DNA from 4 places in the Streptomyces sp. NBC_01591 genome. Region 3 is predicted to be linked to each of the others. Evidence: riboswitches for the same ligand, from Rfam matches in the RefSeq annotation. Region 3 holds a riboswitch; each other region holds the start of a gene.
What was found. Region 3 has a riboswitch for cobalamin ahead of cobN (cobaltochelatase subunit CobN). Riboswitches for the same ligand answer to the same signal wherever they lie in the genome.
Positions count from the first base shown of each region.

Region 1 (7,631 bases), 5.4 Mb from region 3:
CCGCGCGCGTCCATCGACGCCGCCACCGCGACCGACCGCTCCAACGCGCCCTCCAGGACCGGCAGTCCGATCTGGAGGACCGCTTTGATGCCGCCGGTCGGACGGCCCCGCAGCCGTCGTGCGGTGCGCAGCCGCATCACATCGGCGACCATGTTCGGCGCGAACGTCATCGCGACGACGACGGCGACCCCCGCCTCGTACAGCGCACCCGGCAGCGACTTCAGCAGCCGGGCCGGGTTGGCGAGCGAGTTCGCCGCACCGACGCAGATCAGCAGGGTGGCCAGCTTCGCCCCGTCGTACAGCGCGAAGAGCAGTTGCTCGGCGGTGACCCGGCCACCGATCCTGACCCCCTTCGCCCAGTCGGGCAGCGGCACTTCCGGGAGCGTGAACACCAGGTGTGTACCGGGGATCGGCGAACCGAGAAAGACGGAGAAGACCAGCCGCACACCGATGACGAACAGCCCGATCCTGATGAACGCCCCGTACGAACGGGCCCACGGCGCGTCCGTGCGGCGCGCCGCCACGACGTAACCGGCCACCCCCACCAGCAGTCCGAGCAGCAGTGGGTTGGTGGTCCGGGACGCGGCGGTGGCGAGGCCGAGCGCCCACAGCCACCAGGCCCCGGCGGGCAGGGCGTTGCTCCGGGTCGCCTCGGGGGCGCGCAGCGGACGGCGGCGCGCCAGGACCGTGGAGCTGGTCGGGGCGGTCATCCGCGGCGGCGGCGGGCCTGCACGACTGCGGCGATGCCGAGGAGGAGAACGGCGCCGACACCGACGAGCACCCCGGCGGAGGGGCCGCCGGAGCCGGAGGAGGCGGCGGACTCGGCGGGTGCCGCGGAGGCGGACTCGGACGCGGCAGGTGTGCCGTGTCCGTCGCCGGAGACCTGTTCGCCGCAGCCCGAGTCCGGGTAGCCGGTGATCGCGCAGAGCATTGCGTCGCTGCTGTACCGCAAGGGTTTGGCCACCGCGGCGAGCGCCTCCGCGGCGCTCGCGTCGGGGCCGACCTGCGCGCACGCGGTGCGCAGGGCGGGCGGAGTCTCACCCACGGGGGCGTCCGAGGCCGTGCCCGGGTCGATGACGAGCGCGATCCGCTTGGTGCCGTCCTTGGCCGGGGTGTCCGCGCAGATCTTCGTGAATTCGGGGGCGCGGCGGGGCTTCGCCGAGTCCTGGGAGTCCTCGCTCACCGAGAACCGGAAGCCCTGCACCGCCCCGTCGTCCGGCCGGACCAGGGACGGGCCCTGGGTGGCGTACGTCCAGTCGGAGCCCGAGCTCTCCCAGAACGACCAGTACCGGTACCCGGCCGCCTGGGCCGGTCCCGCGCCGAGCACGGCCAGGACGGCGCCCAGGACCACCAGCAGCGCGGTGGCCCTTCCCGCGCGCCTCACGGCTGCCTGTTCTTCCGGCGGCCGCTGATCAGGAAGAACGCGATCGCAGCTAGGACGAGGCCGATGCCTATGTACCACCACACGCCCCCGATCACGTCGTCGCCGCTGTGGACCTGGTCCTTCTCCGTGGCCTCGTACCCGGTGTCGGCGGACGGGTCGGGCGTCACGACGGCGGCGGGCGCGGGGCCGGCCGCGTTCAGCCGGGCGACCAGGTCGTCGCCGCCGAAGTCCCGGGCGTTGTTGCCGGTGGCGTGGGCGGCCAGGATCAGCTGGGCGTAGGCGGCGGGACCGCTCTGGGCGGCCCACTCCGCGGAGTTCTTCTTCAGCCAGTCGATCGCCCCGGCCGCCTTGTCCTGGTGGCCGGCCGCGGACAGCGCGACGACCGCGTCCGCGGTGTTGCCGAAGTCGGGCTGCGGGCTCGTGTCGGTGGCACCCGGCATCGGCGCCAGGTTCAGGTGGCCGCTCCCCGCGAGGGCGCCGGTGAGGTAGTGGGCGCCGTTCTGGGCGGCCTGCTCGGGCGTGAGACCGGAGCCGGTCCGGCAGCGGGGCGCCTTGCCCGCGGCGTTGTTCCCGACGGCGATCGCCTTGCCCATCGTGCCGAGCACGGCGGCCGCGGTGGCGTCCCCGTTCGCGGCGAGCTTCCCCTTCTTGTCCGGCTGGTAGGCGAAGGCGCCGCCGTCCTTGCCGCCGCACGGGATCGCGAGCGCGAGCAGCGGGTCGTACGGGGTCTTGCCGCCGGGGGTCGTGATGTCCGCGAGCCGCTGCCCCTGCCGGGCGAGGGCGCCGATCACCAGGGAGGTGGAGTTGGCATCGCTGGGCGCGCCCGCGGTGTAGCCCCAGCCGCCGTCCTCGTTCTGCACGGACTTCAGCCAGCGCACCGAGTTGTTCACGATCTCCCGGTGCCCGCCGACCTCGACCAGCGCCTGGGTGGCGGCCGCGGTGGCATTGGTGTCCAGCACCGTCTTCGCGTCGCACGGCTTGGAGGCATCGGCCCGGAACGCGGCGTAGGCGCCGTTGGCGCACTGCTGGGAGATCAGCCAGTCCACCGACTTCGTGGCCGGTGTGACCCCTTCGAGCCGCTGGGCGAGGAAGGACAGCGACTGCCGCCACACCCCGTCGTAGGTGGGGTCCTTCGTGCCGTACAGCCCGGCAGGCAGTGCGACGGACGGCGAGGGCGAGGGGGACGGCGCTGCGACCGCGACCGGCGCAGCGGTCGCGCAGAGCACGGCGGCGGTGGCGGCGAGCGTTGCTGCGCTGCGACGTACGGTCATGGCTGGCGGGGCCTCTCCTGCGGGGTGAACCGGGCACAGGCACGCTCAGGCACCAGGCTCCGGCTCCGTATACCTCGACGGTGCCGACCACCGGGGGTCCGGTGGTCCGAGCCGGTCACGACCGCGGACAGGGCATTCCGACTCACCGTCTGCGACGACGGCTCACGGCTGCGTGGTCAGTGCCGGATTCGCACCGGCTTCCCCCTGAACGGGCATGATGACGACCCGCACACTCTACCGGGCGGGCCCGGCCGGGCCCTGGGCGGCTTCGGCTCGCCGACAACTCGGGAAACCCACTGGCGAGTCCGGCCCCGAACGGGCGACCATGTCCCGCATGAGTGATCAACCCGCACGCTGGAGCCAGGCGACCGTCTACCCCGACATGTGGGCGGACCCGGACGACGACCCCCGCAACAAGGACGGTGACAGTCCGGACGGTGAGCTCCCGACGCTCCAGGACTTCCTGACCGACTACCGGCTGACCCTGCGGATGAAGTGCGACGGCCTGGACGCGGAGCAGCTGGCCCGCCGGTCGGTCCCGCCGTCGACGATGTCGCTGCTCGGCCTCCTCCGCCACCTCGCCGAGGTGGAACGGGACTGGCGCAACTGGATCACCGACGGTGAACCGCTGCCGAAGCTGTACGGCAAGCGTGACGGGGACTTCGACGGAGCCGTCGCCGATCAGGCCGTGGTCGACGCCGCGTACGCCGATCTGGAGCGCGAGCAGGCCGCGACCGACGCCGCGCTGGCCGGGCACCTGGACCTGGGCGAGCGGCTGGGGAAGGACAAGATCTCCGTCCGGGAGCTGCTGGTGCACAGGATCGAGGAGTACGCCCGTCACTGCGGGCAGGCCGACCTGCTGCGCGAGTGCATCGACGGACGGGTGGGCCAGTGAGGCCCGGCCGGTGAGGTGAACAGTGCGAGGTGGGGCGGCCCGCCCCACCTCGTACTCGCACTCACACCGCGATGTACGTCACCGGCTCGCTTCCCGTCACCGCCTCCGCGCGCCCGAGCTTCACCAGCCGCCGCAGATGCGCCTCCGCCTCCGAGACGGCGATGTTCCGGGAACCGTGCGGGATCTGTTCCCAGGGCCGGTTCCACTCCATCCGCTCGGCCAGCTCCCACGGCGTCAGCGGCTGGGCCAGCAGCCCCAGCAGCCCGGTCAGCCGCTCCTCGTGATGGCCGAGGAGTTCCCGTACGCGTCCCGCCGCATCGGTGAAGGCGTACTGATGGGCGGGCAGCACCTCGGCGGCCCCGAGCCGGCCGATGCGCTCCAGCGAGTCGAGGTAGTCGCCGAGCGGATCGGTGACCGTCGCATCGTCCGGGCCCTCGTACAGCCCGATGTGCGGACTGATCCCCGGCAGCAGGTGATCCCCCGAGAAGAGCCGGCCCCGGCCCGGCAGATTCCCCGGATGCTCCTCCTCCAGGTGCAGGCACACATGCCCCGGCGTGTGCCCCGGCGTCCAGATCGCACGCAGCCTGCGCCCCGCCAGACCGAGCAGCTCACCGGGCACGATCTCCCGGTCCGGAAGCGCGGCCCGCAACCCCGGCAGGGTCCGCGTCCGCCCCCCGCCGGCCGCGGCGGCCCGCAACGGCGCGAGGTGCTCCTCGGGCGCGCCGACCGCGGTGAGCTTGGCCGCGAGATACGTCAGCCAGGTGCCGGGCCGGGACTCCCGGGTACGTCGCACGATCGCGGTGTCCGCCGCATGCATGGCGATCCAGGCCCCCGAGGCCTCGCGTACCTGCCCGGAGAGCCCGTGGTGGTCGGGGTGGTGGTGGGTGATGACCACCCCGTGGATGTCGGCCATCTCCGTACCGACAGCGGCGAGCCCGGACCCGAGCGTGTCCCACGCCTCGGGATCGTCCCACCCGGTGTCGATCAGGACCGGCCCCCGGTCGGTGTCCAGGACGTGCACGAGGGTATGGCCGAGCGGATTGTCCGGGATGGGCACCTTGATGCTGTGCACGCCCCCGCCGTGGTCGGTCACCTGCGTCATGAGGTCCCCATCTCTCTCGGCGACGTGCGGCTGCGATCCGTCGCGCCCGCTGTGGGTGCATCGCGCCCACTGTAACGAGAACTTGTTCCAGTAGTAGCCCTGGTCGACCATCTCGTCAGGGGTGCCGTCGTGGCCGTGGACTCCTGGAACTGGAACTGGTATCAGTTCTGACACAGAGTCAGATACCGAGTCGGGTAACGCACCGGGCCGCGGGAGGCAGCAGCCATGACCGAGCTTGTCGAACACGGAAAACTGTTCATCGGCGGGGAGTTGGTCGATCCGCTGGGCCGGGACACGATCGAGGTCGTCTCGCCGCACACCGAACAGGTCATCGGCCGGGTGCCGCACGCCTGCGAGGCGGATGTGGACCGGGCCGTCGCCGCCGGGCGGCGGGCGTTCGACGAGGGGCCCTGGGCGCGGACGAGCCTGGACGAGCGGATCGCGGTGGTCACCCGGATCAAGGACGGGTTCGCCGTGCGGTACGAGGAGATCGCCCGGGTCATCAGCTCGGAGAACGGCACCCCGTACACATCGAGCGTCATGGTGCAGGCGCTCGCCGCGATGATGGTGTGGGACGCGGCGATCACCGTCGCCCGCGAATTCCCGTACGAGGAACGGCGGGCCGGGGCGCTCGGGCCATTGCTGGTGCGCCGGGAGCCGGTCGGGGTGGTCGCGGCCGTGGTGCCGTGGAACGTTCCGCAGTTCACCGCCGCCGCCAAGCTCGCGCCCGCGCTGCTGGCCGGCTGCTCCGCCGTGCTCAAGGTCTCGCCCGAATCCCCGCTGGACGCCTACATCCTGGCCGAGATCGCCGCCGAGGCCGGACTGCCGGAGGGAGTGCTGTCGATCCTTCCGGCCGACCGCGAGGTCAGCGAGTACCTGGTCGGGCATCCCGGCGTCGACAAGGTCTCTTTCACCGGGTCCGTGGCCGCCGGGCGCCGGGTGATGGAGGTCGCATCCCGCAACCTCACCCGCGTCACCCTGGAGTTGGGCGGAAAGTCCGCCGCCGTGATCCTGCCCGACGCCGATCTGGACGCCGCCGTCGCGGGCATCGTCCCCTTCGCCTGGATGATCAACGGCCAGGCATGCGTGGCCCAGACCCGCATCCTCGTCCCGCGCTCCCGCTACGACGAGACGGCCGAGGCGTTCGCCGCCGCGGCGGGTGCGCTGAAGGTCGGCGACCCGCTCGACCCCGCCACCGAACTCGGTCCCCTCGTCGCGCAGCGCCAGCAGCGGCGCTCGCTCGACTACATCCGGATCGGGCAGGACGAAGGCGCCAAGATCCTCACCGGCGGCGGCCGTCCGGCGTCCCAGGAACGGGGCTGGTACGTCGAGCCGACCCTCTTCGGGGACGTCGACAACTCCATGCGCATCGCCCGCGAGGAGATCTTCGGCCCCGTCATCTGCCTTCTGCCGTACGGCGACGAGGACGAGGCCGTACGGATCGCCAACGACTCGGACTACGGGCTCAGCGGCAGCGTCTGGACCGCCGACACCGAACGCGGCATCGACATCGCCCGCCGGGTCAGGACCGGCACGTACAGCGTGAACACCTTCAGCCTCGACATGCTCGGCCCGTTCGGCGGGTACAAGAACTCCGGCCTGGGCCGGGAGTTCGGGCCCGAGGGGTACGGCGAGTACTTCGAGCACAAGATGATCCACCTGCCGGCCGGATACGAGGGGGCGTGATGGGGGACCGCTGGGCCGTCGAGGTCGACCGGCGCATCTGCATCGGCTCCGGGATGTGCCTGAACCACGCGCCGGGACGATTCGCGCTGGACTCCGCCCGGCAGTCCCGCCCGTCGGCCCCGGAGACCGACGCCGACGAGAAGGTCCTCGCGGCCGCTGAGGGGTGCCCGGTCGAGGCGATCACGATCACGCTGACCGACTCGGGGGAGGTCGTCTTCCCGCCCGAGGAGTAGGCGGGAAGACCCGACCGCGCCGGACACTGCTCAGGCCGTGCAGCCGCTGTCCGCGATCACGAAGTACCCCGCAGGTGACTCCTTCAGGGTGTGGGTGACGAAGACGTTGTACAGGCCCATGTTCTCGTTCGAGCCGTTGGCGTACACGGAACCGCCCGCGGTGCGGGCCCGGCCCGCCGTCACGTGCGCGTAGTTGGTCGCGGTGAAGCACTGCGCCGGTGTGCCGCCGGTCGTGGTCGCCGTCACCTGGGGCGAGGCGGTGCCGGGCGTGCCCGATCCGTCGATCGCCGCCACCGTGTAGCGGTACGCCGTGCCGGCGGTGAGACCCGGGTCCGTGTACGTCGTGGAGGCGGTGGCGGCGACCTTCGTACCGTTGCGGTGCACCGCGTACGAGGCCGCGCCCGGGACCGCGTCCCAGGACAGCGAGGCACTGTCCGCCGTGACGCCCGTGACGTGCAGGCCGGAAGGGGCGGGGAGTTGGTCGCCGCCGGGAACGTCCCGGTCCAGGCCCCAGAAGACGCCCGTGTAGTACGTCGAGCAGATCGCGTTCAGGAAGTACGCGGCCGTGCTCCCGCACTGCTCGGTGCCCGAGCCGGGGCTCACGGCGAGGCCGTGGCCCATGCCGGCGACGGAGTACGTGGCCACCGCGGGATTTCCCGAGGTGTCGTCGTACACGCTGCGGGTCGTGTTGCCGGGGAGGGTGTCCGTGGCCGACGGGGTCTGGCCGATGCCCCAGACGTCCGTCCACTGGTCGCGCAGGGCCGTGGCGTTGGCGGGGTACACGGTGTAGTCGGAGGTGCCCTGCCAGATCGCCACCCGGGGCCAGGGCCCCGAGTACCCGGGATGGGCGCCGCGCACCTTGTCGCCCCACTGCGCGGGCGTCAGCTTCTGCGGGCCCGTCTGGCAGCCGGACGCGCCCGCCTGGCTCGTCGCGCACTGGGCGGGCAGGCCCGAGGCCACGGAGCCGCCCGCGAACACGTCCGGGTACGCGGCCAGCAGGTCGGCCGTCATGCCGCCGCCCGCCGAGAGGCCGGTGACGTACACCCGGCGGCCGTCCGAG
Region 1 covers NZ_CP109327.1:2,801,433-2,809,063, reverse strand. Annotated here, with positions in the region: gene OG978_RS13125 (energy-coupling factor transporter transmembrane component T) at 1-710, opposite strand, end outside; gene OG978_RS13120 (SCO2322 family protein) at 707-1,384, opposite strand; gene OG978_RS13115 (prenyltransferase/squalene oxidase repeat-containing protein) at 1,381-2,655, opposite strand; cobalamin riboswitch at 2,765-2,899, opposite strand; gene OG978_RS13110 (DinB family protein) at 2,981-3,550, shown strand; gene OG978_RS13105 (MBL fold metallo-hydrolase) at 3,612-4,652, opposite strand; gene OG978_RS13100 (aldehyde dehydrogenase) at 4,878-6,338, shown strand; gene OG978_RS13095 (ferredoxin) at 6,338-6,571, shown strand; gene OG978_RS13090 (extracellular catalytic domain type 1 short-chain-length polyhydroxyalkanoate depolymerase) at 6,602-7,631, opposite strand, start outside.
Region 1: linked by a shared signal. The riboswitch ahead of OG978_RS13115 (prenyltransferase/squalene oxidase repeat-containing protein) and the one ahead of cobN (cobaltochelatase subunit CobN) in region 3 are both predicted to bind cobalamin.

Region 2 (7,631 bases), 2.4 Mb from region 3:
CGACCTGGGCGGGTGGTGCCGTCGCGGCCGGCACGGCCAAGGCCAACGCCCTGAGCACCATGTGGAAGCTGGAGGCGCTGCGGCACGCACTCGGTGACCAGTCCATCCGGATCACCAGCGGGTTCCGTTCCCAGCCCTGCAACAGCGCGGTCGGCGGCGCGTCCAACAGCCGCCACATGTACGGCGACGCGGCCGACCTGGGTGCCGGACCGCACTCCCTGTGCACCTTCGCCAAGCAGGCCCGTTACCACGGCTTCAACGGGATCCTCGGCCCGGGCTACCCGGGTCACGGTGACCACGTCCACGTCAACCAGGGCCCCAGCCACTACTGGTCGGCGCCGAACTGCGGCGTCTGACACACGGGGGCCCCGTACGCCGGTTCTGTCCGGAACCGGCGTACGGGGCCCTTCCTCGTGGCGCGTCAGGCGGCCGTCGCCGTCAGCCGCCCGGGTCCTGGCGCAGCACGACATCGCCGGCCCGGGCCGCCGCGTGACCCCATGAAACCGAGGCCCTTCCGGTGGCCGGCTCGCCGGCGAAACGGCGCGCGTCGGCGGTCGTACGGCTGTCGCGCACCCCGTCCAGCACGATCCGCGCCCGGTCGGCCAGCGTGAACTCGCCCTCCCCGGGCTGCCACTGCCGCAGCGAGGGCAGCACTTCGGGCGGGGGCGCGGCGGAGGCGGTGTCCTCGGCCCAGGCGCTCTGCCAGGGCAGCAGCGCGGCGGTGAGCGAGGCCACCACGGCCCCGATGGTCCTTCGTCCTGTCATCCGCATGTCCATGCCGATGACCCTCTCGGGTCGGTCGGGCCGCGGTCCATGGACAGGTGTGGCGAGCGGTTGGTCGATTGATCCGACGTCAGATCTGTTGCGGATGTGGATGAGGGTGTGGATCAGGCTACTTCGATCACTGCGCCAGGGCCGCGGAAGGTGCGGCGGTACGCGTTCGGCGTGGTGCCCAAGGAGCGTACGAACTGGTGGCGCAGTGCGGCGGCGGTCCCGAAGCCGGTGCGCCCGGCGATCGTGTCCACCGTTTCATCGGATGTCTCCAACAGGTGTTGCGCCAGCAGCACCCGCTGGCGCAACAGCCAGCGGTACGGGGTGGTGCCCGTCTCCTGCTGGAAGCGGCGGGCGAAGGTCCGCGGTGACATGTGCGCCTGGGCGGCGAGCTGCTCGACGGTCATCTCCTGGTCGAGGTGGCGCTCCATCCAGACGAGCGTCTCGCCGACGGTGTCGCAGGGGGTGCGGGGCAGCGGCCGCTCGATGTACTGGGCCTGGCCGCCGTCCCGGTGCGGCGGCACCACCATGCGGCGGGCGATCGCGTTGGCGGCATCGGGGCCGTACGCCTGCCGGACCAGGTGCAGACAGGCGTCGATCCCGGCCGCCGTGCCCGCCGAGGTGATGACCTGGCCCTCGTCCACGTACAGCACATCGGGCTCGACGACGGCCCGCGGGAAGCGGCGGGCCAGCTCCGGGGCGTGGCGCCAGTGGGTGGTACAGCGGCGCCCGTCCAGCAGTCCGGCCGCGCCGAGCACGTACGCGCCGGAGCAGACGCTCATCACCCGGGCGCCCCGGTCCACGGCCCGGCGCAGCGCGTCGAGGACCTCCTCGGGGTACTCCCGGTCCATGAAGTGGCTGCCGGCCGGCACGGCGATGAGGTCGGCCTCGTCCAGGCGGTCGAGGCCGTGCGGCGTACTGATGGTGAAGCCGGCATGGGTCCGCAGCACCGGGCCCTCGGCGGAGACCACGGCGAAGTCGTGGACCGGCAGGCCCTGGTCGCTGCGGTCGAGGCCGAAGACCTCGCACAGCACGCCCAGTTCGAAGGGGTGGACCTCGTCGAGCAGCAGAGCGGCGACATTTTTCAGCATGGAACCAGTGTGGCAGTAATTCGATGTTCCATGACAGTCCTGCCACTGCCGCAATCCGTCCGCGCGGACGAGAGTAGAGCCATGAACACATTCCAGAACGTCCTGGGCATAGCCGCACTTATCGCTCTCGTCCTGCTGCCCGCCCTCGTCGGACTCGCCCGCGAGCGCCGCATCGACCGCGAGCTCCGCGCCGCGGAACGGGCCCGGAGCGACGGACCCCCGGAAACGGCGAGCGCCGCGCAGCCCGTCACGGCTGCGCGGCGCCCCTGCCTCAGAAGCTGGGCCAGGATCTAGCGCCCCTCGGTCCTAGAAGTCGTCGTCGAAGGCGACCGAGCCCTCCACCGCCACCTGGTACGCGGACGGCCGGCGCTCGAAGAAGTTCGTCAGCTCCTGCACGCCCTGGAGCTCCATGAACGAGAACGGGTTCTCGGAGCCGTAGACCGCCGGGAAGCCCAGCCGGGTGAGCCGCTGGTCGGCGACGCACTCCAGGTACTGCCGCATCGACTCGGTGTTCATGCCGGGCAGCCCGTCACCGCACAGATCACGGCCGAACTGCAGCTCCGCGGCCACGGCCTCCTTCAGCATGTCGGTGACCTGCTGCTGGAGCTCGTCGTCGAAGAGATCCGGCTCCTCCTTGCGGACGGTGTCCACGACCTCGAACGCGAAGTTCATGTGCATCGTCTCGTCACGGAACACCCAGTTGGTGCCCGTGGCGAGACCGTGCAGCAGACCCCGCGAGCGGAACCAGTAGACGTACGCGAACGCGCCGTAGAAGAACAGCCCCTCGATGCACGCCGCGAAGCAGATCAGGTTCAGCAGGAAACGGCGGCGGTCGGCCTTCGTCTCCAGGCGCTCGATCTTCTCGACCGAGTCCATCCACTTGAAGCAGAACTGCGCCTTCTCGCGGATCGAGGGAATCTCCTCGACCGCGTCGAACGCCGCCGCGCGGTCCTCCGGGTCGGGCAGGTACGTGTCCAGCAGCGTCAGATAGAACTGGACGTGCACGGCCTCCTCGAAGAGCTGCCGCGACAGATACAGCCGCGCCTCGGGGGAGTTGATGTGCTTGTACAGCGTCAGCACGAGGTTGTTGGAGACGATCGAGTCACCCGTCGCGAAGAACGCGACCAGCCGGCCGATCATGTGCTGCTCACCGGGGGACAGCTTGGCGAGGTCGGCGACGTCGGAGTGCAGGTCGACCTCCTCCACCGTCCAGGTGTTCTTGATCGCGTCGCGATAGCGCTCGTAGAAGTCCGGGTAGCGCATCGGCCGCAGGGTCAGCTCGAAGCCCGGGTCCAGCAGGTTCTTGTCGGAGTTGGTGGAGCTCATTACTGGCAGGCCTCGCAGGACTCGGGGTTTTCGAGGGAGCAGGCGATCGCGTCCGCGTCGGGCGCCGAAGCCTGCTGTACGGGAATGGGGGCGGTGGCCGCGGCCTGGCCGGAGGCGGCACGGGCGATCCGGGTCGCCGGGCGCGAGCGCAGGTAGTACGTCGTCTTCAGCCCCTGCTTCCAGGCGTACGCGTACATCGAGGAGAGCTTGCCGATCGTCGGCGTCTCCAGGAACAGGTTCAGCGACTGGCTCTGGTCCAGGAACGGCGTACGGGCCGCCGCCATGTCGATCAGACCGCGCTGCGGGATCTCCCACGCCGTGCGGTACAGCGCCCGCACCTCCTCCGGGATCCAGGCGAAGCCCTGCACCGAGCCGCTGGCCTCGCGCAGCGCCTCACGGGTGCGCGCGTCCCACACCCCGAGCTGCTTCAGCTCGTCCACCAGGTACGCGTTGACCTGGAGGAACTCACCGCTGAGCGTCTCGCGCTTGAAGAGGTTGGAGACCTGCGGCTCGATGCACTCGTAGACCCCCGCGATCGAGGCGATCGTCGCCGTCGGCGCGATGGCGAGCAGCAGCGAGTTGCGCATCCCGGTCCTCGCGACGCGGGCACGCAGCGCGTCCCACCGCTCCGGCCAGTTCAGCTCGGTGTCGTAGTGGTCGGGGTGCAGCACACCGCGCGCCGCACGCGTCTGCGACCAGGCGGGCAGCGGTCCGGACCGCTCGGCGAGGTCGCAGGACGACTCGTACGCGGCGAGCATGATCCGCTCGGAGATCTTCGTGGAGAGCGCGCGGGCCTCGGGGGAGTCGAACGGCAGCCGCAGCTGGAAGAAGACGTCCTGGAGACCCATGGCGCCCAGGCCCACCGGGCGCCACTTCGCGTTGGAGCGGCCGGCCTGCTCGGTCGGGTAGAAGTTGATGTCGACGACCCGGTCGAGGAAGGTCACGGCGGTACGGACGGTGGCGTCCAGCCGCTCCCAGTCGATGTCGCCGTCGACGACGAACGCGCCGAGGTTGACCGAGCCCAGGTTGCAGACCGCCGTCTCGCCGTCGTCGGTGACTTCGAGGATCTCGGTGCACAGGTTCGACGAGTGGACGACGGTGCCCGGCTCGGCGGTCTGGTTCGCGGTCCGGTTGGAGGCGTCCTTGAACGTCATCCAGCCCTGGCCGGTCTGTGCGAGGGTGCGCATCATCCGGCCGTACAGTTCGCGGGCCGGGATCGACTTGCGGGCCAGCCCCTGGGCCTCGGCGGCCCGGTACGCGGCGTCGAACTCGTCGCCCCACAGGTCGACGAGCCCGGGTACGTCGGCGGGCGAGAACAGCGACCAGTGGCCGTCCGCGTCGACCCGGCGCATGAACTCGTCCGGGATCCAGTGCGCCAGGTTGAGGTTGTGCGTACGCCGCTGGTCCTCACCCGTGTTGTCGCGCAGCTCCAGGAACTCCTCGATGTCCGCGTGCCAGGTCTCCAGGTAGACGGCGGCGGCGCCCTTGCGGCGGCCCCCCTGGTTGACCGCGGCGACGGAGGCGTCGAGCGTCTTCAGGAACGGCACGATGCCGTTGGAGTGCCCGTTGGTGCCACGGATCAGCGAACCGCGGGAGCGGATGCGGGAGTACGACAGACCGATGCCGCCCGCGTGCTTCGAGAGCCGGGCCACCTGGTGGTAGCGGTCGTAGATCGAGTCGAGCTCGTCCAGCGGGGAGTCCAGCAGATAGCAGGAGGACATCTGCGGGTGCCGGGTACCGGAGTTGAAGAGCGTGGGGGAGGAGGGGAGGTAGTCGAGCCGGCTCATCAGCCCGTACAGCGACGCCACTTCGTCCACGGCGCGCTGCGACTCGTCCTCGGCCAGCCCGGCCGCGACCCGCAGCATGAAGTGCTGGGGCGTCTCGATGACCTGGCGGGTGTGCGGGTGGCGCAGCAGATAGCGGCTGTGCAGGGTCCGCAGCCCGAAGTAACCGAAGCGGTCGTCCGCGCCGTCGGCGAGCGAGCGCTCCACCAGCGCGTCGAGGGCGGCCGCGTGACGGGCGACGAACTCGGCGGTCCGGTCCGCGATCAGACCCTCGCGGTGCCCGACGGCGACCGAGGCGGAGAAGGAGACCGCGCCCTGGCCGGCCGCCTCGTCCGCGATGGTGAGGGTCAGGAGCCGGGCGGCGAGCCGGGAGTAGGCGGGGTCCTCGGAGATCAGCCCCGCGGCGGCCTCGGTGGCCAGCGACCGCAGCTCGGCCTCGTCCGCCCGGGCGCTGCGGCCACGCAGCGCGGCAGCGGCGACCCGGCCGGGGTCGGTGTCGGGCAGATCGGCGGTCAGGTCGGTCAGGGTCCGCAGCAGTGCGGTGCCCGGTCCGTCCTGTGCGGCCGCCTCGGACTCGGCTGCTGCGGACGCGGCGACTGAAGCCGGATCGGCTGGCGCGATGGTCACGTGGTGCTCTCCCTCGCTCGGCTCGGGGCCGGCGGGGAACGGGGCAGCCCTACGGAAGCACACCCGGGGCAGGGCAGCACTCCGCACGGCGTCCACCGGCCCAACCGCGAGGCCCGGACGTCTGGGCATCCGGTTCGGTCGAGCCGGATGCGCTGCCGGCAGGTCATCGGACTGACTCGGGGGTGCACAAAAGCGCACTGAATACACCGTTGCGGGACAGTTCCGGATTCGCACCGGATTCCCCTGCGGCGACAGCGAGGACGAGCATACATGTGGGGGCTGCCCGATGAGGCAGCCCCCACATGTTGTGTCGCACCGGTCGGGCCGGGCCCACAGAATGAGCCGTACGGCCCTTTCCCGGGCCGGTGGGCCCGATCACGCCGACGGCCCGCCGCGCCCCTTCGGAGAGGGGTATGACGGGCCGTGAGCGGGTCTCAGTGACCGCCAGGCGCCCCCGCCGTGGCCGGCGGGAGCTCCGTCTTCACACCCGGGTCGCCCGCGTCGGCCGTGTAGTCGGCCGGGGAGGTCTCGTCGATCCCGGCGGGCGCCTTCACGGCGTTCAGGACGAAGGTGAGCACCACCGTCACCACCACGTTCAGCACGAACGCGGTGAGGCCGATGTAGCCGATCTCGCCGATGCCGGGGATCTCCTTGGAGGAGCCGCCGAAGTGCTTCTGCGTCGGCGAGGCGACCCCGTACGCGGCCACCGTCCCGTACACCATGCCGACCGCCCAGCCCGCGAGCAGCGCCCAGCGGTGGAACCAGCGGGTGAACAGGCCGCCGACCAGGGCCGGCATCGTCTGGAGGATCCAGATGCCGCCGAGCAGCTGGAAGTTGATCGCGACCGTCTTGTCCATCGTCAGGACGAAGGCGAGCGCGCCGACCTTGACCAGCAGCGACACCAGCTTGGAGACCTTGGTCTCCTGCTCCGGGGTCGCGTCCGGCTTCAGGAAGTCCTTGTAGATGTTGCGGGTGAAGAGGTTCGCCGCGGCGATCGACATGATCGCGGCGGGCACCAGCGCGCCGATGCCGATGGCGGCGAACGCGACGCCCGCGAACCAGTCCGGGAACATGTTCTCGAACAGCTGCGGGATGGCCAGCTGCCCGTTGTCCACCTTGATCCCGGCGGCGATGGCCATGAAGCCGAGCAGCGCCAGCAGACCCAGCATCAGCGAGTACAGCGGCAGGATCGTGGTGTTGCGCCGGATCACGTTGCGGCTGCGGCTGGAGAGCGTTGCCGTGATCGAGTGCGGATACATGAACAGCGCCAGCGCCGAGCCCAACGCCAGGGTGGCGTAACCCCATTGGCCCGCCTCGCCCGGCGCGAGCGCGCCGCGCGGTTTGCCGGTGGCCGGGTTGGTCTGCGAGAACGCCTCGCCCGCCTTGGCGAAGATGTCGTCGAAGCCGCCGAGCTTGATCGGGATGTAGATGATCGCCACCGCGATGACCAGGTAGATCAGTCCGTCCTTGACGAACGCGATCAGCGCGGGCGCCCGCAGCCCGGACGAGTAGGTGTACGCGGCGAGTACCGCGAACGCGATCAGCAGCGGCAGGTCCTTGATGAACCAGTGGGTGTTCTCGCCGCCGCCGACGCCCATCACGTCCAGCACCGCCTGGATGCCGACGAGCTGGAGCGCGATGTACGGCATCGTGGCGAGGATGCCCGTGATGGCGACCGCCAGCGAGAGGCTCTTGGAGCCGAAGCGCCCGCGGACGAAGTCCGAGGTGGTGACGTACCCGTGCTTGTGCGAGACCGACCACAGCCGCGGCAGGAAGGTGAAGATCAGCGGGTACACGAGGATCGTGTACGGCACGGCGAAGAAGCCCGCCGCGCCCGCCGCGTAGATCGCCGCGGGAACGGCGACGAAGGTGTACGCGGTGTACAGGTCGCCGCCGAGCAGGAACCAGGTGACCCAGGTGCCGAACGACCGTCCGCCCAGGCCCCATTCGTCGAGGCTGGCCTCGTTCTCGGCCTTGCGCCAGCGCGCCGCCAGGAAGCCCATGACCGTGACGGCCACGAAGAAGAAGATGA
Region 2 covers NZ_CP109327.1:5,876,195-5,883,825, forward strand. Annotated here, with positions in the region: gene OG978_RS27280 (D-Ala-D-Ala carboxypeptidase family metallohydrolase) at 1-356, shown strand, start outside; gene OG978_RS27285 (hypothetical protein) at 439-765, opposite strand; gene OG978_RS27290 (GlxA family transcriptional regulator) at 888-1,862, opposite strand; gene OG978_RS27295 (hypothetical protein) at 1,944-2,156, shown strand; gene OG978_RS27300 (ribonucleotide-diphosphate reductase subunit beta) at 2,169-3,188, opposite strand; gene OG978_RS27305 (ribonucleoside-diphosphate reductase subunit alpha) at 3,188-5,599, opposite strand; cobalamin riboswitch at 5,740-5,867, opposite strand; gene mctP (monocarboxylate uptake permease MctP) at 6,034-7,631, opposite strand, start outside.
Region 2: linked by a shared signal. The riboswitch ahead of OG978_RS27305 (ribonucleoside-diphosphate reductase subunit alpha) and the one ahead of cobN (cobaltochelatase subunit CobN) in region 3 are both predicted to bind cobalamin.

Region 3 (7,631 bases):
TCGTCACGAAGGACAGCGGAGGCGCCGCCACCGCCCCCAAGCTCGCCGCAGCCCGCGAGGCGCGGATCCCGGTCGTGGTGGTGCGGCGGCCGCCCGTGCCCCAGGGAATCCCGGTCGTCGACGGACCGGAACCGGCCGTCGCCTGGCTGCGCGAACACATCTTCCGCCAGGCGTAGGGCCTCTCGTTTGGATCACGCCGGGCTCGCGCGCCCCGGCACCGCGCCTCGCCGCGTCGTCGTCGGTCGCCAGGGCTCCTTCCTCGAGCTCTCGGCTCCGCTCGAGCAGGGGAGGCCCCATCCGACTCCCTCCTCGGCCTTGCGATGCACGGCTCCGGACCCCGCTCCCTGATCCGGCCTGATCCAAACGAAAGACCCTGGGCGACGGCCGCCCCGGGCTCAGTCCTCCGGATAGCGGCGCGGTGTCCAGACGATCTGCTCCCCGTCACCGCGCCGTACCCAACGGGTCTGCGAGGACCCGACGAGCAGGATCGTGCGCATGTCGACCTCGGCGGGGTCGAGGTCCGCCAGGCGTACGGTCCGCACGCTCTCGGCGGGCCCGCCAACATCCCGGCCGAGGACCACGGGCGTGTCCGGCGAGCGGTGTTCGAGAAGCAGGTCACGGGCCTTGCCGACCTGCCAGGTCCGGCTGTGTGAACCGGGGTTGTACAGCGCGAGCACCAGATCCGCCGTCGCGGCCGCGCGCAGCCGCTCCGCGATCACCTCCCACGGCTTGAGCCGGTCGGAGAGCGATATCGTCGCGTAGTCGTGGCCCAGCGGCGCACCCGCCCGGGCAGCGGCGGCGTTGGCCGCCGTCACCCCCGGCAGCACCCGCACCGGTACGTGCGCGTACTCGTCCTGCGACGCCACTTCGAGGACGGCCGTCGCCATGGCGAAGACCCCGGGGTCGCCGCCCGACACCACGGCCACCCGCCGTCCGCGCCGGGCCAGGTCGAGGGCGAACTCGGCACGCTCCGACTCGACCTTGTTGTCCGAGCCGTGGCGCACCTGCCCCGGGCGGACCGGCACCCGGTCCAGATAAGTGGTGTAGCCGACCAGGTCGTCGGCGGCGGCCAGCGCCCCGCGCGTCTCGGGGGTCAGCCACAGCGGCCCGGCCGGACCGGTGCCGACCACGGTCACCTCGCCGCCCTCCGGGGCCCGTTCGGGACGCGACGCTCCGATCCGGCTGGGCAGGACCGCGACCGCGAAGTACGGCACCGAGCCGGCGTCGACCTCGGCCAGCTCGCCCACGCGCTCCCCGGCCATCGTGGCGCGTTCGACGTAACGCGCCTCGGGCAGCCGCCCGGACGCCTCGAAGGCGCCGCGCACCGCGGGAAACGTACGTCCCAGCTTCATCACCACGGCGGCGTCGGTGGCGGCGAGACGGGCGGTCAGCTCCTCCTCCGGCAACGTGCCGGGCAGGATCGTCAGCACCTCCTCGCCCTCCACGAGCGGGGTACCGAGCCGCGCGGCGGCCGCGCTGACGGAGGTGACGCCCGGGATCACCTCGGTCGGGTAGCGGTCGGCGAGCCGCTTGTGCATGTGCATGTACGAGCCGTAGAAGAGCGGGTCGCCCTCGGCCAGCACGGCGACCGTGCGGCCGGCGTCGAGGTGCACCGCCAGGCGGGCCGCCGCCTCGGCGTAGAACTCCTCCATCGCCCCCCGGTAGCCGCCCGGATGATCCGTGGTCTCCGTCGTGACGGGGTAGACCAGCGGCTCCTCGACATGGTCGGCACGGATGTGCTTCGCCGCGATGGACCGGGCGATGGACCGCCCGTGCCGGGCGCTGTGATAGGCGATGACATCGGCCTCGGCGATGATCTCCACCGCGCGTACGGTCATCAGGGCCGGATCGCCGGGGCCGAGCCCGACCCCGTACAGCCGGCCCGTCTGCTGCTCGCTCACGTCTACTCTTCCTCGCTGGCGATCGCGTTGAGGGCAGCGGCCGCCATGGCGCTGCCGCCGCGACGGCCTCGAACGATCAGATGCTCCAGCCCGGACGGGTGCGCGGCCAGGGCGTCCTTGGACTCGGCGGCACCGATGAAGCCGACCGGCACACCGATGACGGCGGCGGGGCGCGGGGCGCCCTCCTCGATCATCTCCAGCAGCCGGAACAGGGCGGTCGGTGCGTTCCCGACAGCGACGACCGAACCTTCCAGCCGGTCGCGCCACAGCTCCAGGGCGGCGGCGCTACGGGTGGTGCCCATATGCTTCGCGAGCTCGGGCACCGCCGGGTCGGACAGGGTGCACACCACCTCGTTGTCCGCGGGCAGCCGCTTGCGGGTGACACCGCTGGCGACCATGGCCACGTCGCACAGGATGGGTGCGCCGGCCCGCAGAGCGGCGCGGGCGCGGGCGACCGCGTCCGGGGTGAAAGCGAGATCACGGACGAGGTCGACCATCCCGCAGGCGTGGATCATGCGGACCGCGACCTGGCTCACATCGGCGGGCAGGCCTGCGAGATCCGCCTCTGCACGGATCGTGGCGAAGGACTGGCGATAGATCGCCGGTCCGTCCTTCTCGTACTGGTGCACAGTGCTTTCGCTCTCTTCCTCGGGCGTGCAACGGTCGGATACAGGGGAGTACGGGATCAGCCGCGCGAACGGCGGGCCGCGGCCACCGCGGCGGCGAGCCCGCCGGGGCTGTCCGGGACGCTCACGGGGACGTCCCGTTCCTCGCCCCGTACGACGGAGATCCGGTGCCCGTCGGGGGTGGCGACGACATCGACCCACTCACCGCGGGGGTGGCCGCACCGGCGATCGCACCCGGACCAGTACACCGGCAGCAGGCCCACGGGCCCCACCGCGGCCGCCGCCTGGGCCCGCACATCGGCCAGCGACTTCGCGCAGCCGGGCCGGCCGATACAGGCACCCACCCCGGTCCAGGGGGAGTCGGGTCCGACGACGAGGCCGGTGGCCCCGAGCTCGTCCAGCAGCCCCGCCGCCCGCCGCCGCTCCACCCCCGGTACGACGACCCCGCGCCACGGTGTCAGCCGCAACTCACCGCGGCCCTGGTGCCGGGCCGTGTCCGTCAGCGACCGCCACTGCGCCGGGCCGATGCGCCCCAGGGGGATGCCGACGGACAGCGCGGCCTCGTCGTGCGGGCCGGTCACGACGCCGGGGGCGGGGCCGTCCGAACTCCGCGGGCAGGCGCGGTCCTCGGTGGGGACGGTGCCGTCACCCGCCTCTTGCAACCGTCGTACGACCTCGTCGAGGAGGGAGCGGGCTCCGCCGGGCAGGTCCGTCACACGCCAGGAACCGGCGCCGGAGGCCTGCTCCAGGAAGATTTCGGCTGCCATGAGGGCGGCCTGCGGCGCCTGTGCGCCCGGTATCCGTATCGTGGTCCGGGCCGTGCCGATCCGCAGCAGCGCCGTTCCGTCGTCCTGCGCCAGCAGCGTCACATCGCCGCCCAGCGCGTCCACATCGCCACGGCCGTCGTCGAGCACGAACAAGAACCTGCCCGACAGGCCGGCCGTTCCGTCGCCCGTGCACAGCAGCGCGTCCAGCGCGGACAGCCAGGGCCCGACGTCCCGCGCGCCCCGGCCGTCGAGCCCCGAGAGCGGCGACGCCACGATGTTGCGTATCCGCTCATGGAGTGCGGAGGGCAGCAGCCCCGCCTCGCCCAGCCGGCCGGCCAGTTCGCCTCCGCAGTCCGGGCCCAGCCCGCGCAACTGCACATTGCCGCGCGAAGTGAGATGCAACTCACCATCGCCCAGGCTCTCCGCCAGCGCCCCCAGGGCATCCGCCTGTGCCGCGGTCAGCAGACCGCCGGGAACACGGACGCGGGCCAGAGCGCCGTCGTCCGCCCGGTGCAGCCGCAGCGTGCCGGGGCAGGCGTCACCGCGGTCCCGGGCAGACGCGTCTCCGGGCAGCGAAGGCGAAGTGGCAGGTGGGGGCATGGCGGCGAGCATACCGACCATCTGACCAGATCCGTATGTCCTCCATCAGTTGACCGGCCCTTACTATGCCTAGTGACGGGCCATCCGGCACGTCGTCGCCACAGACGGCGACAGGGGAGGAAGTCCGGTGCAATTCCGGCACGGTCCCGCCACTGTGAGCCCGGCCCCGGCCGGGCGAGTCAGGAACTCCCTTCCCCGGCCCTCGACTCCGTCGAGCAGGGGAGACTCCATTCCGACACCGCCCGGGGCGTGGACACCCCGAGGAAGGCCCGACGCCGCATGATCCTGCTCCTGTCGACGTCCGACACCGACCTGCTCAGCGCCCGCTCCTCGGACGGCCCGGTCTCCTACCGCTACGCCAACCCCTCCCGGCTCCCGCTCCAGGACCTTCCCCAGCTCCTGGACGGCGTCGACCTGGTCGTCGTGCGCCTCCTCGGCGGCGTACGCGCCTGGCAGGACGGCCTCGACCAAGTGCTCTCCACCGGACGCCCCGTCGTCGTCCTCACCGGCGAACAGGCCCCCGACGCCCAGCTGATGGCCGCCTCCACGGTTCCCATCGGCATCGCCGCCGAGGCCCATGCCTATCTGGCCCACGGCGGGCCCGCCAACCTGGACCAGCTCGCCCGCTTCCTCTCCGACACCGTCCTGCTCACCGGCCACGGCTTCGCACCGCCCGCCCCGGCACCCTCCTGGGGCCCGCTGGAGCGCACCCCCCGCCGCACCGACGGCCCGGTCGTCGCCGTGCTCTACTACCGCGCCCACCACATGAGCGGCAACACCGAGTTCGTCGACGCCCTGTGCCGTGCCGTCGAGGACGCGGGCGCCCGCGCGCTGCCGCTGTACGTCGCCTCGCTGCGCACCCCCGAGCCCGAACTCATCGAAGAGCTGCGCGCCGCCGACGCCATCGTGACCACCGTCCTCGCCGCGGGCGGCACCCGGCCGGCCGAGGCGTCGGCGGGCGGCGACGACGAGTCCTGGGACGCGGGCGTCCTCAGCGGCCTCGACGTACCCATCCTCCAGGCGCTCTGCCTCACCGGTTCGCGCACCGACTGGGAAGGCAACGACGAGGGCGTCTCCCCGCTCGACGCCGCCAGCCAGATCGCGGTCCCCGAGTTCGACGGCCGTCTGATCACCGTGCCGTTCTCGTTCAAGGAGATCGACGAGGACGGCCTGCCCGCGTACGTCGCCGACACCGAGCGCGCCGCCCGCGTCGCCGGTATCGCCGTGCGGCACGCCCGGCTGCGCCACATCCCGGCCGCCGAGAAGCGGATCGCGCTCGTGCTGTCCGCGTACCCGACCAAGCACTCCCGGATCGGCAATGCCGTCGGTCTCGACACCCCGGCCAGCGCCGTCGCTCTGCTGCGCCGCCTCCAGGAGCAGGGATACGACTTCGGTACGGAGGAGGTCCCCGGCCTCGTGTCGGGCGACGGCGACGAGCTGATCCGCGCGCTGATCGAGGCGGGCGGACACGACCAGGAGTGGCTCACCGAGGAGCAGTTGGCCCGCAACCCGGTCCGGATCCCGGCCGCCGACTACCGGCGCTGGTACGCGACCCTCCCGGCCGAACTCCGCGAGGCCGTCGAGCAGCACTGGGGCCCCGCCCCGGGCGAGATGTTCGTGGACCGGTCCCGCAACCCGGAGGGCGACATCGTCCTCGCCGCCCTGCGCCGCGGCAATCTGCTCATCCTCATCCAGCCGCCGCGCGGCTTCGGCGAGAACCCGATCGCGATCTACCACGACCCCGACCTGCCGCCCTCGCACCACTACCTGGCCGCCTACCGCTGGATCGCCGCCCCGGCCGACGACAACGGCTTCGGCGCCGACGCGATGATCCACCTCGGCAAGCACGGCAACCTGGAGTGGCTGCCCGGCAAGAACGCCGGCCTCTCCGCCGCCTGCGGCCCCGACGCGGCTCTCGGCGACCTCCCGTTGATCTACCCGTTCCTGGTCAACGACCCGGGCGAGGGAACGCAGGCCAAGCGGCGCGTCCACGCCACCCTCGTGGACCACCTCGTACCGCCGATGGCGCGTGCCGACAGCTACGGGGACATCGCCCGGCTCGAACAACTCCTGGACGAGCACGCCCAGATCGCGGCGATGGACCCGGCGAAGCTCCCGGCGATCCGCGCACAGATCTGGACCCTGATCCAGGCCGCCAAGCTCGACCACGACCTGGGACTCGAAGACCGCCCCGAGGACGAGGGCTTCGACGAGTTCATCATGCATCTCGACGGCTGGCTCTGTGAGATCAAGGACGCCCAGATCCGCGACGGTCTGCACGTCCTGGGCGGCGCCCCGGCCGGTGCCGACCGGGTCAACCTCGTCCTCGCGATCCTGCGGGCCCGCCAGATCTGGGGCGGCACGGCCTCCCTGCCGGGCCTGCGCGAGGCCCTGGGGCTCGACGAGTCCGCCGCGACCCGCGTCACCGCCGACGAGGCCGAGGAGCGGGCCCGCGCACTGGTCCAGGCGATGGAGGACGCGGACTGGTCCCCGGACGCCGTCGCCGAGGTGGCGGCCGGGCACCCGCGGCCCGTCGCCGACATCCTCGACTTCGCGGCCCGCGAGGTGGTACCGCGGCTCGCCGCCACCACCGACGAACTCGACCACGCCCTCCACGCGCTGGACGGCGGCTTCGTCCCCGCCGGACCCTCGGGCTCCCCGCTCCGCGGCCTGGTCAATGTCCTGCCGACCGGCCGCAACTTCTACTCCGTCGACCCCAAGGCCGTACCCTCGCGCCTCGCCTGGGAGACCGGCCAGGCCCTGGCGGACTCGCTCCTGGAGCGCTACCGCACCGACAACGGCGACTGGCCCACCTCGGTCGGCCTGTCCCTGTGGGGCACGAGCGCGATGCGCACCGCCGGTGACGACGTCGCCGAAGCCTTCGCCCTGCTCGGCGTCCGCCCGGTCTGGGACGACGCCTCGCGGCGCGTCACCGGCCTGGAGGCGATCCCGCCGGCCGAACTCGGCCGCCCGCGCATCGACGTCACCCTGCGCATCAGCGGTTTCTTCCGCGACGCCTTCCCGCACACCATCGGCCTCCTCGACGACGCGGTCCGTCTCGCCGCCTCCCTGGACGAGCCGGCCGAGCAGAACCACGTACGCGCCCACACCCAGGCCGACCTGGCCGCCCACGGCGACGAACGCCGCGCCACCACCCGTATCTTCGGCTCCCGTCCCGGTACGTACGGCGCCGGTCTGCTCCAGCTCATCGACTCCCGCGACTGGCGCACCGACGCGGACCTCGCCGAGGTCTACACGGTGTGGGGCGGCTACGCCTACGGACGCGAACTCGACGGCCGCCCGGCCCGCGAGGAGATGGAAACGGCGTACAAGCGCATCGCGGTCGCGGCGAAGAACACCGACACCCGCGAACACGACATCGCCGACTCGGACGACTACTTCCAGTACCACGGCGGCATGGTGGCCACCGTTCGTGCCCTGCGCGGCACCGCCCCGGAGGCGTACATCGGCGACTCCACCCGCCCCGAGACGGTCCGCACCCGCACCCTGGTAGAGGAGACGTCCCGCGTCTTCCGCGCCCGGGTGGTGAACCCCAAGTGGATCGAGGCGATGCGGCGGCACGGCTACAAGGGCGCCTTCGAACTTGCCGCCACCGTCGACTACCTCTTCGGTTACGACGCGACGACGGGCGTGGTCGCCGACTGGATGTACGACAAGCTCACCGAGACGTACGTCCTGGACCCGGCCAACCGCGAGTTCCTCCAGCAGGCCAACCC
Region 3 covers NZ_CP109327.1:8,242,413-8,250,043, forward strand. Annotated here, with positions in the region: gene OG978_RS38190 (cobalt-precorrin-6A reductase) at 1-176, shown strand, start outside; gene OG978_RS38195 (precorrin-2 C(20)-methyltransferase) at 396-1,901, opposite strand; gene OG978_RS38200 (precorrin-8X methylmutase) at 1,904-2,530, opposite strand; gene cobG (precorrin-3B synthase) at 2,587-3,906, opposite strand; cobalamin riboswitch at 3,954-4,102, shown strand; gene cobN (cobaltochelatase subunit CobN) at 4,174-7,631, shown strand, end outside.

Region 4 (7,631 bases), 6.1 Mb from region 3:
GGTGCCGGCCTGGTGCGCCGGGTGGTCACGGCCTTGCGAGCGGTGGCAAGGGGTCGCGGGCGGACAAGTCGCAGCCTGGAGTCGCGCGGGTTACGGGACGTCACGGGAGCAGTCTTGCCCCTGACGGCCCGAAAGCCCAAACGGAACCCGAATTCCCGGTGTAGGGGCCGGTGGGACGGGGCCCGGGACCAATCGGCCGATCCCTCGCATCGGCTCACATCAGGGGCGTCAGGAAGCGGCGCAGGGTCTCCTCGTAGTGGGCCGGATCGGCATTCCACATCGCCGCATGCGGAGCCTGCGGTACGGCGTGCAGGGCGATCAGGTCCGGGCGGCGGGCGGCGAGATCGCGGGACGGCTGCCAGGGGGCGAGTCTGTCGTCGGGCCCGTGGAAGATCAGGGTCGGGACGTGCAGCGCCGATGCGAGGGAGCCGTCCAGCAGCCGGGCTCCGTGCAGTCCGGTCTGCCCCTGGGCGGCCCGGAGGGCGAGCGGCAGCAGGGCGGCCGGGACGCCGCGGGCGACGGCCAGGGCGCGCAGCGTGGCGGCCCAGTCCAGCACCGGGGAGTCGAGGACAAGACCGCAGATCCGGTCGCGCAACGCGGAGTTGACGGCCGCGTGCAGCGCCATCGAGGCGCCGGTGGACCAGCCGTGCAGGACGACCTTCTCGGCCCCGTACCGCACGGCGAAGCGGATCGCGGCGTCCAGGTCGCGCCACTCGGATTCGCCGAGATGGGCGAGGCCGTCGGGGGAACGCGGGGCTCCGGCGTCGCCGCGGTAGGCCAGGTCGAGCACGGGCAGCCGCAGGTCGTGCAGGAACCTCATGACGTTCATGGGGTGTTCCCTGGTGGTGCCGAGGCCGTGCACGGTGATGACCCAGGTGTCGCGGGGGCCGGGCAGGAACCATGCGGGCAGGGCGCCGAGTTCGCCGGGGATCTCGACCTCCCGGTGGCCCAGGCCGAGGGCCGAGGACGGGTCGCCGCTGTACAGCTGCGGGGTGACGCGGACCTTGGCGCCGGTCTCCAGGCTGCCGCGGTCGACGCGTTCCAGTCTGCGGACGACGGTGTCGGGGGCGTGGTGGGCGTGCTCGATCACCGGGCCGACCACCGCGTGGACGCCCTTGCCCACCAGTCCGTACATACCGGGTCGCAGGGCGGCGAAGGAGCGGGTCAGGGTGACCTGCCCGGCCGCCGTGGCGTGCACGGTGAGTCTGCGGTCGGCGGGGAGCGGTCGTCCGGACGGCGCCCTGAGGGCGGCGTCGCTGGCGTACCGGCCGGCCGCGACCGCTGCCGCACCGACGCCGAGGATCGTGGTGACGGCTGCTGCCGTAACTGTTGCCGGGCGCACCGCTTCAGTGTCGCGGGGGGTGCGGGACCCTGCCAGTGGACGGGACAGGCCTGGGCCGTGTCCGTGAAGTCCCGTCGTACGCCTGGAGGGCGTGGCTCGCGGCGTCTGGTGCGTGCGATCGCAAGGCGGAGGATCGCCCTCGTACCGGGTGTACGAGGGCGATTCCGACAACGCCGCGAGCGTGCGTGCCAGACGCCGTAAGCCAGACGGGACTTTACGGGCACGGCCTGGGCCGTCCGGTGGACCGGGCCGGGTCAGCCAGGTTGTCCGTAGCCCTTGAGCGCCTCCTGCACATCGTGCAGCTGCTCCGGGGAGAGCAGGTTCGGGCTGCGTCCGGGGACGGAGCTCGCGGCGAGCCAGAGCCGGCAGAGCCATTCCAGCTGGGCGGTCCGGTCGTACGCCTGGTCCAGGGTGGCTCCGTAGGTGACGGTTCCGTGGTTCTGGAGCAGGCAGCCCGTGCGGCCCCGCAGGGCGGCGAGCATGTTCTCGGCCAGTTCCTCGGTGCCGTAGCGCGTGTAGGGGGCGACGCGGACGGGGCCGCCCAGCATGGCGGCGGCGTAGTGGACCGACGGGACCTCGGGCACCAGAGTGGAGACGGCCGTGGCGTGCACCGCGTGGGTGTGCACGACGGCGGCCGCGTCGGTGTTCCGGTAGACGGCGAGGTGGAGCGGAAGTTCACTGGTCGGGGCCAGTTCGCCGAGTACGCGGTTGCCCTCCGGATCGACGCCGACGGCGTCCTCGGGGCCCAGCCGGTCGTACGGCACTCCGCTCGGCGTGACCAGGATGGTGTCGCCGACCCGTGCCGACACGTTTCCCGAGGTCCCGACGACGAGGCCCTCGGCCGCCGTTCTCCGGGCGGTGGCGACGACACCGTCCCAGGCCCGTCCGATCGCGTCCCGCTGCTGATCGCTCATGCGCCGATCCTGTCAGCCCCGGAGGCGAACGGGTATGCGATCGGCCACAGTCGCACCTCGCCGGGAAGCCGGACCGCACCCGCCTGAGAGCCGGGCCGCGCCCCTGCGGGAACGGCTTCGGGAACAAGCGGAACGACTCCGCTCCGCTTTGGATCACCACAGCGCCCTGCTCAGTTCATCTTCCGTTCACCCAGGTTGCCTACGGTCCACATGCCAATGACGTCGAACGATTGCCTGGGTAGATGGAACACATCACGCTGCTACTCGCGATTGTGATCGTGACAGCTCTAGTGTTCGATTTCACGAACGGTTTCCACGACACCGCGAACGCGATGGCGACCACCATCTCGACCGGTGCACTCAGACCAAAGACAGCGGTGGCCATGTCCGCCGTTCTCAATCTCGTCGGCGCGTTCCTGTCGGTGGAGGTCGCCAAGACGATCTCCGGCGGGATCATCAACGAGGACGGGCTGCGAACAGAAGTCATCTTCGCGGCACTCGTCGGCGCCATCCTGTGGAATCTGCTGACCTGGCTGGTCGGACTGCCGTCCAGCTCCTCGCACGCCCTGTTCGGCGGCCTGATCGGCGCGGCCGTGATGTCGGCGGGCTGGTCGTCCGTCAACGGCGGCACCGTCGTCACCAAGGTGCTGCTCCCCGCCCTCGCCGCCCCGATCGTCGCCGGTCTGGCCGCGCTGCTGGCCACCAGGCTGACGTACCGGATCGGCGGGAAGGTCCGCAACGACGCCCAGGAGAAGGCCACCGCCAAGGGTTACCGGGCCGGCCAGATCGCCTCGGCCGGGCTGGTCTCCCTCGCCCACGGCACCAACGACGCACAGAAGACCATGGGCATCATCACCCTGGCCCTGGTCACCGGCGGCGTCCTGAACCCGGGCGCCAACCCGCCGGTCTGGGTCATCGTCTGCGCCGGTGCGGCCATCGCTCTCGGCACCTACCTGGGCGGCTGGCGCATCATCCGCACCATGGGCAGCGGCCTCACCGACCTCAAGCCGCCGCAGGGCTTCGCCGCCCAGACCAGTGCGGCCACGGTCATCCTGGCCTCCTCGCACCTCGGTTTCTCCCTCTCCACCACCCAGTCCTGCTCCGGCGCCGTGATGGGCGCGGGCCTCGGCCGCCAGGGCGGTGTGGTCCGCTGGTCCACCGCCACCCGGATGTTCGTCGCCTGGGGTCTGACCCTGCCGGCCGCGGGTCTGGTCGGCGCGGGCGCGGAGCTCCTCACCAAGCAGGGCACCTGGGGCGTCGTCGTCGTCGCGGCGCTGCTGGTCGCGGGCTCCGGTGCGATCTGGCTGGTGTCGCGCCGCAAGCCGGTCGGCCACGGCGATGTCGCGCCGACGGACGGCGACGCCGAGCCCGCGGGCGTCGTCACCACGGCCATCGCCGCCGTCAGCCCGCCGCCCACCACGGCCTCGGCCACGGTCCAGGCACCGGCCCAGAACCTCATGACCACGATTCCGGCCCCGGCCGGGACCACCCAGGACCCGGCGCGACCCGCCACCGTCTGAGCCGGCCGACAGGTCAGCCGTCTAAGGATTCAGCATGAACATCGACTGGGCAGCCCTCGGCTCCGTATTCGGCGTCTCCCTCGTTGTCACCGTCGCGCTGGTGGGCCTCTTCACCCTGGGCATCGTCGGCCTCTCCAAGCAGCCGGAACCGGCGGCGCAGGGCGGCTCCGGCGGCTCGCTGCTGCTGGCCCGCGCCGGCGCGTACGTCTGCTTCGCGCTGTGCGCCGCGGCCGTCGCGTACGGGATCTATCTGATCGTCGCCTGAGCCACTCCCGCGCACGCTCCCCCGTCGGGCCGGACACCACATGTGTCCGGCCCGATGTGCGTCTCAGCACACTGCGCCGCCGCAGGTCAACGGCAGGTTGACGGGCGTTCGCGGAGCGTGGTGGACTGCCGGAGCCAATTACGGCGACAGCAGAGGAAGCCGGTGCGAATCCGGCGCGGTCCCGCCACTGTCACCGGGGAGCGGTCCCCCACACCGGAAGTCACGGCACGCGCGAGCGGGCTGGAAGGCCGGGGGAATCGCGGATCCGGGAGCCAGGAGACTCTCGTCGCCGGTCACGTCGAACCAGGGCGCGGACCCTGAGTGAGGACATATCGCCATGCCTGGCTGCCGTGCGTCCGCTGTTTCGGCGCTCTCGACGAGAGCCGCCTGTACGAAGGTCCGCCGAGGCGCGACGGCCGGCTGAGCCGTGCGAGCCGACCGCATCTTCGCGTACGGCGCCACGGCCGGTCTGATCGGCGATCTGCTGCTCGGTGACCCCCGCAGGGGGCACCCGGTCGCCGCCTTCGGGCGGGCCGCAGCGGGCGTCGAGCGCCGTCTGTGGCGCGACCACCGCGGCTGGGGCGCGCTGCACACCCTCGTCTGCGCCGGAGGCGCCGCGGGTGGTGCCGCGCTGATCACCCGTGCCGTACACCGCAGCCCCGCCGCCTCCGTGGCACTGACCGCGGCCACCACCTGGTCTGTCGTCGGCGGTACGTCCCTGGGGCGTGAGGCGCGGGCCATCGGCGACGCCCTGGCGGCCGGTGACATCGACCTGGCCCGCGAGCGGCTGCCGCATCTGTGCGGGCGCGACCCGCAGTCCCTGGACGGACCGCAGATCGCCCGCGCCGTCGTCGAGTCCGTGGCGGAGAACACCTCGGACGCCGTGGTCGGCGCCCTGGTGTGGGGCGCGCTGGCCGGGGTCCCCGGACTGGCCGGCTTCCGGGCCGCCAACACCCTCGACGCCATGGTCGGCCACAAGTCGCCCCGTCACCGGCGCTACGGCTGGGCCTCGGCCCGCCTCGACGACCTCGCGGGCTGGCCCGGCGCCCGGCTCACGGCCCTGCTCGCCGTGGCCGCCGGAGGGCGGCCGCGTGGAGCGGTCCGCGCCTGGCGGGCCGATGCCGCCAAGCACCCGAGCCCCAACGCGGGCCCGGTGGAGGCCTCGTTCGCGGGTGCGCTCGGCGTACGGCTCGGCGGGACCCTCGCGTACGGCGGCCGGGTCGAGCACCGCCCCGTGCTCAACGGGGCGACGGGCCGGGCGGTGGAGACCGAGGACATCGAGCGCGCGGTGCGGCTGTCGCGCCGGGTGAGTGCGCTGGCCCTCGGCGTGTGCGTGGCGGGACGGCTCGGCGCGGCCCTCGCCGCACGACGGATCGCGGGGCGCCGGATCACCTCAACGAACGGGGCAGGACCTCGTATCGCGGGACCTCGTATCGCAGGACGGAGAAGCACATGAGCGGCGGGCTACTGGTCGCCGGAACCACTTCCGACGCGGGCAAGAGCGTCGTCACGGCAGGTATCTGCCGCTGGCTCGTGCGCCGGGGCGTGAAGGTGGCGCCCTTCAAGGCGCAGAACATGTCGCTGAACTCGTTCGTCACCCGCGAGGGTGCCGAAATCGGGCGCGCCCAGGCCATGCAGGCCCAGGCCGCCCGCGTCGAGCCGACCGCGCTGATGAACCCGGTCCTGCTCAAGCCCGGCAGCGACCGCTCCAGCCAGGTCGTCCTGATGGGGAAGCCGGTCGGCGAGATGAGTGCGCGCGGCTACCACGGGGGCAGGCAGGAGGCGCTGCTCTCCACGGTCCTGGAGTGCCTGGAGGAGCTCCGGGGCACGTACGACGCGGTGATCTGCGAGGGGGCGGGCAGTCCGGCCGAGATCAATCTGCGGCGCACGGACATCGTGAACATGGGCATCGCACGGGCGGCGCGCTTCCCGGTGGTGGTCGTCGGCGACATCGACCGCGGTGGCGTCTTCGCCTCGTTCTTCGGTACGACCGCGCTGCTCGCCGCCGAGGACCAGTCGCTGATCGCCGGCTATCTCGTCAACAAGTTCCGCGGCGACGTGTCGCTGCTGGAGCCGGGCCTGGACATGCTGCGGGACATCACGGGGCGGCCGACGTACGGGGTGCTGCCGTTCGCCCACGGCCTCGGCATCGACGAGGAGGACGGTCTGCGGGTCTCGTTGCGCGGCGCCGTGCGCGAGTCGGTCGTCGCGCCGCCGCACGGCGAGGACGTGCTGCGCGTCGCGGTGTGCGCGGTGCCCCTGATGTCGAACTTCACCGATGTGGACGCGCTGGCCGCCGAGCCCGGCGTCGTCGTCAGGTTCGTGGACCGTGCCGAGGAACTGTCCGACGCCGATCTCGTCGTCGTGCCGGGCACCCGCGGCACCGTGAAGGCGCTGGCCTGGCTGCGCGAGCGCGGCCTCGCCGACGCGCTGGTGCGGCGCGCGGCCGAGGGCCGGCCGGTCCTCGGCATCTGTGGTGGCTACCAGATCCTCGGCGAGCACATCGAGGACGAGGTCGAGTCCCGGGCCGGGCAGGTCGAGGGCCTGGGGCTGCTGCCCGTACGCATCCGCTTCGACCGCGAGAAGACCCTGGCCCGGCCCGTCGGCGAGGCGCTCGGTGCCCCGGTCGAGGGGTACGAGATCCACCACGGCGTGGCGGACGTGCACGGTGGCGAGGGGTTCATCTCCGATGGCCGGGGACACAGCCTGGACGGCTGCCGGGTCGGCGCCGTGTGGGGCACCCACTGGCACGGTTCGCTGGAGAGCGACGAATTCCGCCGCCGCTTCCTGACCGAGGTCGCACAGGCCGCCGGCCGGCGTTTCGTCCCCGCTCCCGACACCGGGTTCGCGGCGCTGCGCGAGGAACAGCTCGACCGCCTCGGCGATCTCATCGAGGAGTACGCGGACACCGACGCGTTGCTGCGGCTCATCGAGTCGGGCGCACCGTCGGGACTTCCCTTCATCCCCCCTGGAGCACCCGGAGCCCCTGGAGCACCCGGAGGACGCCGATGAACGGTGTGTCCCGAGACCGCCTTTTTCATGCCCATTCACCCGCAGGAGGGATCGCCCCGTGAGCACGCATTTCCCGTTCACCGCCGTCGTCGGGCAGCAGGACCTGCAACTCGCCCTGCTTCTCAACTCCGTCGCGCCGAACATCGGTGGCGTGCTCGTACGGGGAGAGAAGGGCACCGCGAAGAGCACCGCCGTGCGCGCGCTCTCGGCGCTGCTGCCGGAGGTGGACGTCGTCTCCGGGTGCCGCTTCTCCTGCGCCCCCGAGTCGCCCGACCCGGCGTGTCCCGACGGCCCCCATGAGGCCGGGACCGGTGTGTCGCGGGACGCCCGCATGGTGGAGCTGCCGGTCGGCGCGTCCGAGGACCGGCTCGTCGGGGCGCTCGACATCGAGCGGGCGCTCGCGGAGGGCGTGAAGGCATTCGAGCCGGGCCTGCTCGCCGACGCGCATCGCGGGATCCTCTACGTCGACGAGGTCAACCTGCTCCACGACCACCTCGTGGACCTGTTGCTGGACGCGGCCGCGATGGGTGCCTCGTACGTCGAGCGCGAGGGCGTCTCCGTACGGCACGCGGCGCGTT
Region 4 covers NZ_CP109327.1:2,169,857-2,177,487, forward strand. Annotated here, with positions in the region: gene OG978_RS10135 (hypothetical protein) at 1-29, opposite strand, end outside; gene OG978_RS10140 (alpha/beta hydrolase) at 215-1,342, opposite strand; gene OG978_RS10145 (class II aldolase/adducin family protein) at 1,597-2,256, opposite strand; gene OG978_RS10150 (inorganic phosphate transporter) at 2,499-3,776, shown strand; gene OG978_RS10155 (hypothetical protein) at 3,811-4,041, shown strand; cobalamin riboswitch at 4,195-4,323, shown strand; gene OG978_RS10160 (cobalamin biosynthesis protein) at 4,469-5,497, shown strand; gene OG978_RS10165 (cobyric acid synthase) at 5,494-7,053, shown strand; gene OG978_RS10170 (putative cobaltochelatase) at 7,112-7,631, shown strand, end outside.
Region 4: linked by a shared signal. The riboswitch ahead of OG978_RS10160 (cobalamin biosynthesis protein) and the one ahead of cobN (cobaltochelatase subunit CobN) in region 3 are both predicted to bind cobalamin.